4 regions of the Massilia sp. AB1 genome follow, and region 1 is predicted to be linked to each of the others. Evidence: predicted binding sites of a transcription regulator. Region 1 holds the regulator's gene; each other region holds the start of a gene.
What was found. Region 1 encodes FNR, which switches genes on or off when oxygen is low (the NO sensors DNR and NnrR bind a similar motif). Its sites were predicted from a motif close to TTGATNNNNATCAA; they were not measured.

Region 1 (2,199 bases):
GCTCCAGTTGGTGCCGATCTGGTAGGCCATCACGATGCCGGAGACCACGCCCATGCCGAAGGTGACGGCGAAGATCTTCAGCCAGAAGTGATAGAGGTCGACGTAGACCTGGCGCTTGGTGCGCAGCCAGCACAGTTCGAGCACGGCCAGGTAGCTGGCCATGCCGATGGTAATGGCCGGAAACAGAATGTGGAAAGACATCGTGAAGGCGAACTGGATGCGGGCGAGATCCAGGGCGGACAGACCGAACATGGGTGTTCCTTCGCGCTGTGTCTGAGTGTTGAGAATCTAGCATGCTCATTGGGTGCGCACGGTTGGCGATGTCATTTTTGTATGCATTCGTGGTGTGCGAGCAAACTTGGGTCCCGGCCTTCGCCGGGACGACGTGCTGGGGGAGCGGACTGCGGAAACCATTTCGACACGCAGCCTAAAGACCGTCGTCCCGGCGAAGGCCGGGACCCAAGTTGACGTTGAAGTTCAACATAGGACGATTTGTCGCGCCGCCCAAGCGACAGCCCCGTCTATAATCTCCCCATACGCGTACTACCGGACTTCCCATGACCCAGATCGTCTCCTTCAAGACCGACCAGCCAGTGAACATCCAGGCCCTGAAAGCCAGCTGCTCCGCCTGCAGCATGCACCAGCTGTGCCTGCCGATGGGCCTGGAAGATGCCGACATCAACCGCCTCGACCAGATCATCGGCCGCCGCCGGCGCCTGGAAAAGGACGAGCGCCTCTATCAGATGGGGGAGCCCTTCCGCAACCTGTACGCGGTGCGCTTCGGCCACTTCAAGACCTACCAGGTCAACGCCGCCGGCGAAGCCCAGATCACCGGCTTCCAGATGGCCGGCGAGCTGCTCGGCATGGACGCCATCAGCGGCACACACCACTGCGACGCCGTGGCGCTGGAAGACAGCGAGGTCTGCGAAATCCCCTTCTCGTGCCTGGAAGGGCTGTTCGGCGAAGTCCCCGCCCTGCTGCGCCACTTCCACCGCATCATGAGCCAGGAAATCACCCGCGAGCAGAACGTCATGCTACTGCTCGGCAATATGCGCGCCGAGCAGCGCTTCGCGGTCTTCCTGGTCAACCTGTCGGCCCGCTACGCGGCGCGCGGCTATTCGCCCAACAGCTTCCAGCTGCGCATGTCGCGCGAAGACATCGGCAACTACCTGGGCCTGACCATCGAGAGCGTCAGCCGCCTGTTGTCGCGTTTCAAAAAGCAGGGCTGGCTGCAGGTCGACAAGCGCGAAGTCACCCTGCTCGATCCCGCCAAGCTGAAGGCGCTCGCAGCCGGCACCGACGTGTGCAGCCCGATGGCCTGAACGTGGACGGCAAGCTCCCAGTCGACCTGCACCTGCGCAGCTACGGTCCGCAGCCCCTGGGAGACCGTCACAGCTTCGCCCAGATCGTCCTGCCGGTCGCCGGCGAAGTCGACCTGGAAATCGAAGGCCGCGGACGCACACTCGACCTGCTGCACGCCGCCGTGGTCGCGCCCGGCGCCTGGCATACGCAATGGGGCGAAGCCGGCAACCAGTCCTTCATCCTCGACCTCGGCCCCGAGCTGCTGCACCGGGGTCCTTGGCAGCGCCTGCTCGAACGCCCCTTCACCCCGATCGGCGCCGCCGCCCGCAAGCTGGTCGAATTCATGAGCCTGGCCCGGAGCGACGCCGCCGCCCCGGCGCAGCTGCTGCAAGGCTGGACGCCGCTGCTGCTCGACACCCTGTCCCAGGAAACACCCCAGCCCAGGTCGCGGCTGGCGGCGCTGATGGCGCGCATCGAGGCCGCGCCCGGCCAGCCCTGGACCCTGGACGCCATGGCGCGCGCCTGCTCCCTGAGCGCGAGCCGCGTCCACGCCCTGTTCCGCCAGGAGACCGGCATGAGTCCCCACGACTGGCTGTTGCAGCGGCGCCTCGAGCGGGCCTGTACGCTGCTGGTGGCGACGCGCCGATCCATCGCCGACATCGCCCTCGAGACCGGATTTTCCGACCAGAGCGTGCTCACGCGCGCCATGCGCACTGCGATGGACACCACGCCTGCCGCTTACCGGAAGGCGGCGCGCGAGGATAAGCACAAAACGCAGTAGCTGGCGCCAAGACCCGTCCGCCCCGGTGGGCGAGAATCTCCGCTCTCAGGAGGTTCTCATGGTCATCAATCAGACATCGCTCGGCATCGGCTCGGGCATCCTCGCCGGCGCCCTGT
Region 2 (2,199 bases), 150 kb from region 1:
GCCGAGCATGATCTCGCTGAAGCGCGAGCGTCCGTACGCGCCCATGACGATCAGGTCCGCCTCCTTGGCGGCTGCGAACGCGAGCAGCGCGCGGTCCTCGTCGCGCCCGGCCCCGGTGACTGTGACTTCGACCTGCACGCCATGCTGGGCCAGGTAGGTGGCCATATCCGCGCCCGGTTCCTGCCCGTGCGCCCCGCGCGTGCTGCCGGGATCGAACACGACCAGGTCAACCTGGCGCGCCTGCCGCAGGAGGGGAAGGGCGCTTGCGATCGCCCTCGCCGCTTCCTTGCTGCCGTTCCACGCCACCACCACCCGCGTGCCGGGCACGGCGCCGCTCCAGGCGCTAGGGAGGACCAGCACCGGCCCGACCGCGTTCAGCACCACGTAGTCGGGAAAGTCGCTGCGCTGGCGCGGCAGGAACTCATCCAGGGAGGCCTGGCTGATGACGACCAGGTCGCTGTAGCGCGACTGCAGGCTGATGGCGATGCCCGCGTCCTCGTCCACGCAGCGCCGTTCGACCGAGGCCACGCCGGCGCGCCGCGCCGCGGCCTCGAACAGCTCGAGCGAGCGCTCGGCCTGGCCGCGCGCCTCTTCGAGCGGCGCGATGTCGACGGGCCCCGCGGCCACCATGCCGTCGGTGGGAAACAGGTAGGCGGGAACCCCGGTCGTGGCGACGCCGATCAGGCGGGCATCGCTGGCCAGCGCCATGGCCGCCGCCACCTCGGTGCGTTGCGCCGAGCGGGCGGTTTCGTCGACGTGAACCAAAATTGTCTTGTACATGGACTTCCTTTCTGTCGTGAAAGTGATGTCTGGACTGTACTTTGCGCGCCGCCGCGCTGTAATTGATGTGGATCAAATTTAGGATCGCATCGCTTGCCGTGCGGGTCAAGCCGTGCGGTCTTCAATCGGCGCGCAGGGCCCGGATCAGCGGCTGGTCCAGTCCATAGATGTCGTCGGCGAACAAGGCGCGCCCGTCGCGGTCTGCAAGCGCGGTCGCGTAGAACAGGACCACCGGCACCGGCGCGCGCAGCCTGACCGTGCGGCTCGGTCCCGGGCGCATCGCGTCGGCGACGCGCTCCGCGCTCCACTGTTCCGGGTCGGCGAGCACGAATTGCGCCAGTTCCGCCGGACGCTCCACGCGGATGCAGCCGTGGCTCAGGTCGCGGCGCGTGCGGGCGAACAGCTCCTTCGAGGAGGTCGAATGCAGATAGATGTTCATCGGGTTGGGCATGGCGAACTTGACTTCCCCGAGCACGTTCGACGGCCCCGGGCGCTGCCGGGTCCGGGCCGTGCCGGCGCGCAGGCGCGCGAGCGCTTCGCCGCCCGTGGACGGCAGTACCTGGCCGCCGGCTCCCACCAGCTCCATGTCGTGCTGTTCGAGATAGGCCGGATTGCGCGCCAGCTTGGGGATGATTTCGCCGAGCTCTATGCTGCGCGGCACATTCCAGTAAGGGTTGAACTCGAGATAGCGCATCTGACCGATGAACAGCGGGGTCGGCGTCCTGGCCGCCTTGCCGACGATGACCCGCATTTCGAGCGGGGCCGTCCAGGAACGGCTGCCGAGGTCGAAGGCCCACAGGCGATAGGCCGGCAGGTTGACCGCCACCAGCCTGCCGTCCGGCGGCGGCGGCATCCAGCGCAGGCGCTCCAGGGTCAGCGCGAGCTGGGCGACGCGGTGGGTGAGCGGCACCGACAGGGCGGCAAGGGTGCCCGGGCCCAGCACGCCGTCCTCGACGAGTCCGTGGCGCGACTGGAAACGCCGGACCGCGGCCGCCAGCTCGGCCGTGTAGATCTGCTCGCCGGCGGGAGCGTCGTCCTCGCCGAGGTCTCCCAGCAGCTGCAGGCGTTCGCGCAGCAGCGCACTGCCGGGGTAGGCGCTTCCGGCCGCGACCCCCGCCTGGCCGGCGGGCGGCAGCGATGGCCATTCCGGATACAGCCGCGCCAGTTCCCGGTACTGCGCCAGCGCCGTCCTGACCCTGGCGTACAAGGGGATCGCCGGTGCGGCCTGGTCGACCGCCTGCGCCAGGCGTTTGGCGTCCAGCGCCAGGCGCAGCTGCAAGGCGGGGTCGAAACCGGCCGCGGCGCCCGGCGCGGGACGATAAGGCGAGGCGGTGCGGCCGGCATGCAGGTCCGCCAGGTAGCGGCCCATTGCGGCGCCAAGGTCGCGCTCGAACGCCGTCGCGCCGGCGGAGTCCTCGC
Region 3 (2,199 bases), on a different contig from region 1:
GAGCTTCCATCGGGGCGGCTACCTGAGCGGCTATATCTACGCGAACAACAGCGAGCACCCTATCAGGTTGGAGTCGAACAGCATCGTCTTCACCGTGCAGGACGCGAACAGCGACCAGGGCATGCCCCAGGCGGGTCCGGCTGGACCACGGAGATTCCCCGCACCGGGGCGACCGGCCACATCCGGCAGGTACCGGAGCCGGCCTCCCTGGCGCTGCTTGGGCTTGGATTGTTGGCGACGGCTGGAATCCGGCGCGGCGGAAAATATCGCCCTGTGCATGCGAAGCGCGGAGACTGACTCGCTGGATGCCTGGCGCGATCCGCACCGGTCGCGCGGCGCGCCCGCAGGCAAGGTCCCGCGAACGCGGCCGTGAAGGGCGGCAGTTCGCTGTGAACAGAAGAGAAAATTCGTGGTGCCCGGAGCCGGAATCGAACCGGCACGCCATTCCTGGCGGGGGATTTTAAGTCCCCAGTGTCTACCAGTTTCACCATCCGGGCAGCGCGCGGCATTCTAGCACATGCATGCCCTGCCAGGATCATCCTGGCAATTTTGCCCATGCGGCAAGAGAGCCGCCCGCTGCTGCTGCCTGTTCGCCCCCGGCCGCGTTCAGTGGCCTAGGCCCGCGATTGACGAAACAGCTCAGCCACTCCGGGGCCATCGTTCCTGTCGGAATAACTTACATGCCATTGCTACGGTGTCCAAGCATCCAGGCGGATCGCGGTAGGAGGCCCGATTCGCCCGGCTGCAGCCCGCCGCGGCGTGCAACTGGGGGAAAGCGCTTCCTCTGACTGGCATAGACCACTGGGACGAAAAAAAAGAGCCGCTGCCCGTACTGCCGGCAGCGGCCGAATCCTCAGCCATGCTGAGATGGAGACACAAAGAGAACCGACCACTCGCGCCGGTACGCAACCAGAGATTGGGATACAAATCCTCCGTACAAGCCCGTTTTTCGGTAATCCATGCCGCGTCCTTGCGTAAGCCTAGTCGCACACCACGCGGGAAATACATCTTCAGCGCGCTGCCAAGCCAACTCGGCCACGCTTTTTTACAAGTTCTTTGATCCATCTCAATCGCATTACTGACACAGATCAGGCAAAGGAATACATTGGCAACAGGGTGATCCAATCAAGCATCGGTCGCCCGGCCAGATTCCCTTGCTGACCCGGCTCGCCGGTCGTATGGAAAGCAGGCCGCACGGGTCCGCCAACCCGTTTGAAAGGAACGAGCATGTACAAGACCATCGTGGTGCATGTCGACGGCAGCCCGGAGCAGGAGACCCGGCTGCGCGCCGCCGCCCGGCTCGCCAATGAACAGGAGGCCCATCTCGTGGGCAGCGCCGCGACCGGGATATCCTGGCTCGACTACGCCCTGCTGACCGGCTCCATGGGCGCGCCGATGATGCCGGAGTCCGATTTCAACGGCGTGCGCGAGGCGGTCCAGCTGCGCCTGCGGCAATTCGAAACCGCCATCCAGCGCCTGGGCGTCGCGTCCTTCGAGAGCCGCATGATCGAGGACGACGCCCGCTACGCGCTGCTGCTCGAGTCGCGCTATGCCGACCTGGTCGTGGTCAGCCGCGAAGCCGAGGCTCCGCCCATTCCCGGGCTGGCGACCCAGGTGCGCGGCTTGCCCGAGTACGTCGCCCTGCACGGCGCCCGGCCCGTGCTGGTGGTGCCGGCCGGCTGGCCCGACCTGCCGCTGAACGGCCACGCCGTGGTCGGCTGGGACGGCAGCGTGCAGGCGATCCGCGCCATCGCCGCCGCCATGCCGCTGCTGCGGCAGGCCGAGTCGGTCAAGCTCACCCTCGTCAATCCCGACACCATGGGCGACCTGCATGGCGAGGAACCGGGGGCCGACATGGCCCTGCACCTGGCCCGCCACGGCGCCAGGGTCGAGGTGGTGCTGGAGCACACACGCGACAGCGCCGGCGAGGCCCTGATGGCGGTGGCGCGCCGCGCCGGCGCCAGCCTGCTGGTCACCGGCGCCTTCGGCCACAGCCGCTACCGCGAATTCGTGCTCGGCGGCGTCACGCGCGCCCTGCTGGCGCGCAGCACAAGCCCACTCCTGATCGCACACTGACGATGCCACCCGATACCCGCCCCGAAGCCGCCGACAGCACACGGCGCCTGGAAGCCAGCTCCTGGCAAGGCGTCAAGCCGCGCTATCCGGAAGCCACCGTCGGCCACGCCGTCGCCGACCTCG
Region 4 (2,199 bases), 160 kb from region 1:
ATGGCGCATTAGGACGGATGGATCACCGGGCATGGCGCGTGGCCGGACCTGAGCGATGCACATCACCCAGCACCCTACCCATACGCTCGACCTGCGCGTGCGCGAGCTCGCGCAGCTGTTCAATTCGCTCGATCCCGCCCCCTTCCTGAACCGCGACCTCGATCATCTGTGCGAAGCCTTCATCGAGAGCTGGGCGCTGCCGCTGCCGCTCGACAGCCACCTGCGGCTGGCGATCCGCGTCGAGAATCCGGAACTGCCCCGGGATGCGGGGGAGATGGTCGCGGATGCGGTGCATAACTATTACACCTACAAGATCGGCCTGGTGCGCGGCGAGCTCGGGCAACTGCTGCGCCAGGGGCGGACCAGCCTCGCGATCGGCCTGGGCTTCGTCGCGTCCTGCCTGGTGCTGGCCGAGCTGATTACCGGCCTGGCTCCCGGCCATGGCGGGAAGATCGCGCGCGAAAGCCTCACCATCATCGGCTGGGTGGCGATGTGGCGCCCGGTGCAGATCTTCCTCTACGACTGGTGGCCGCTGAAGCGGCGCATCAGGACCTATGAAAACCTGCGCTTCGCGCAGGTGAGTGTCGTCGCGGGCAAGGCGCAGAGCGCCGGCTGAACATACCGGCATTTGCACAGGAGCTGTGCTTGTGGACCTTCTGTCGCCCCGGACAGGGGATCGCCCCGAACATCCCGGCAGGCCGAAGCTGGCGATGATGGGTCATGACCGGTCGATACACCGTTTTGCGGGGCTGACTTAGCAGTTCTTTGACGCTAGTCAAACACAACAAGATCAAGACTGGTAATCCTGACGACTCATCTCTTCCAGGGCCGATGATCATGTTCCTAGAGCGAGTTTGCGTGGCAACAGACGGCTCCGACCTCGCGGTACAGGCCGCCCAGATGGCCGCCCTGCTCGCCCGCTCGGGCGCGGGACGGATGTTCGCCGTGTCGGTTGCGCAGCCGCATTTCTCCATGCCGGAGCGGTCCGCTGCCATGCCCGACGCGCAGGCGGAGTTTCTGCGCGCGCACGAGGCCGCCCAGTCCCACCTCGACACGGTGTTGCGCATCGCGCAAGCCGCCGGGGTCAGCTGCGAGACGGCGGCGCCGCTCTCGTCGACGCCGGGTCCGGAGATTGTCCGGATCGCGGAAGAACAGGGCTGCGACCTGATCGTGATGGGTACCCATGGGCCCAACGACGCGAACCGGCTGTTTGCCGGCAGCGTCGCCCAGTACGTGCTCGCGAACTCGACGGTTCCGGTGATGCTGCTGCGCGTGCCGCGCGAGGCCTCGCAGCCCGAGTTCGGCGACCGGCCGGCCAGCTAGGCTGGGACGCCCGCCCTAGCGCGCCATGAGCAGCGGCACTGTGCTGTTCTGAAGCAAGGTCCTGCTCACTCCTCCCAGGAAGAGTTCGCGGAACTGGGTGTGGCCGTAGCACCCCATGACCACCAGGTCGTAGCCGTCCTGGGTCGCCAGCGTGAGCAGATTGTGCCCGCAATCGATGTTGCGTCCGATCGTCAGCATCTGCGCCTGGACGCCGTGGCGGCCGAGGAAGGCGGTGATGCCGGCGTCGTCGTCGTCCTCGACCAGGCTGCTCTCGTCAGGAAGGCGGAAGGACACGACGGTGACGCGGACGGCGCGCTGCAGCACCGGCAGTGCGGCGCGCAGCGCGGCGGAGGCTTCCTTGCTGCCATTCCAGGCGACCAGGACATGGTCGCCAGGCTGGCGCGCCACGGGTGCGCAGGGCACGACCAGCACCGGGCGCGCGCTGGTGAACAGCACGTATTCGGGGATGCGGCCGATCGTATCGGTCAGCGCTTCGGCCAGGTCGTCCTGGTTGACGACCACGAGGTCGCTGAAGCGACCCACGTGGGCCAGCGCATCGCTGGCCAGGTCGCACACCAGGCGGCTTTCCGACGACACCCCGGCCTCGGCGGCAATCGTCGTGAACTGCTCGAGCGCGCGGGACGCCGTGTCGTGCAGGGGCTGGAAATAGCTCGCCTCGAGGCTGTCGGGAGCAGCATGATACCCGTGCGGGAATACGTCGCGCGACACGCCGGTGGCGGCAAGGCCGATCAGGTGCGCGCCATGCGCCTTGGCCAGCTGCGCAGCGATCCGTATGCGTGCGGGCGCATGGCGTGACAAGTCGGCATGCACCAATATGGTCTTGTAGCTCATCGTTCCTGCTCCCCATGTTGATGA

Region 2: the regulator FNR is predicted to act here: its motif matches at 843-856, upstream of J8847_RS05960 (universal stress protein).
Region 3: the regulator FNR is predicted to act here: its motif matches at 1,057-1,070, upstream of J8847_RS17375 (universal stress protein).
Region 4: the regulator FNR is predicted to act here: its motif matches at 766-779, upstream of J8847_RS05970 (universal stress protein).

What each region holds. Positions count from the first base shown of each region.
Region 1 is NZ_JAGKSG010000006.1:8,955-11,153, forward strand. Features, by position in the region: gene J8847_RS05260 (cytochrome ubiquinol oxidase subunit I) at 1-252, opposite strand, end outside; gene fnr (fumarate/nitrate reduction transcriptional regulator Fnr) at 558-1,322, shown strand; gene J8847_RS05270 (helix-turn-helix domain-containing protein) at 1,304-2,083, shown strand; gene J8847_RS05275 (DMT family transporter) at 2,142-2,199, shown strand, end outside.
Region 2 is NZ_JAGKSG010000006.1:162,214-164,412, reverse strand. Features, by position in the region: gene J8847_RS05960 (universal stress protein) at 1-780, opposite strand, end outside; gene J8847_RS05955 (murein L,D-transpeptidase) at 902-2,199, opposite strand, start outside.
Region 3 is NZ_JAGKSG010000032.1:18,571-20,769, reverse strand. Features, by position in the region: gene J8847_RS17385 (PEP-CTERM sorting domain-containing protein) at 1-297, shown strand, start outside; tRNA gene J8847_RS17380 (tRNA-Leu) at 411-497, opposite strand; gene J8847_RS17375 (universal stress protein) at 1,228-2,076, shown strand; gene J8847_RS17370 (alpha/beta hydrolase) at 2,079-2,199, shown strand, end outside.
Region 4 is NZ_JAGKSG010000006.1:164,458-166,656, forward strand. Features, by position in the region: gene J8847_RS05960 (universal stress protein) at 1-12, shown strand, start outside; gene J8847_RS05965 (hypothetical protein) at 56-616, shown strand; gene J8847_RS05970 (universal stress protein) at 832-1,323, shown strand; gene J8847_RS05975 (universal stress protein) at 1,339-2,175, opposite strand.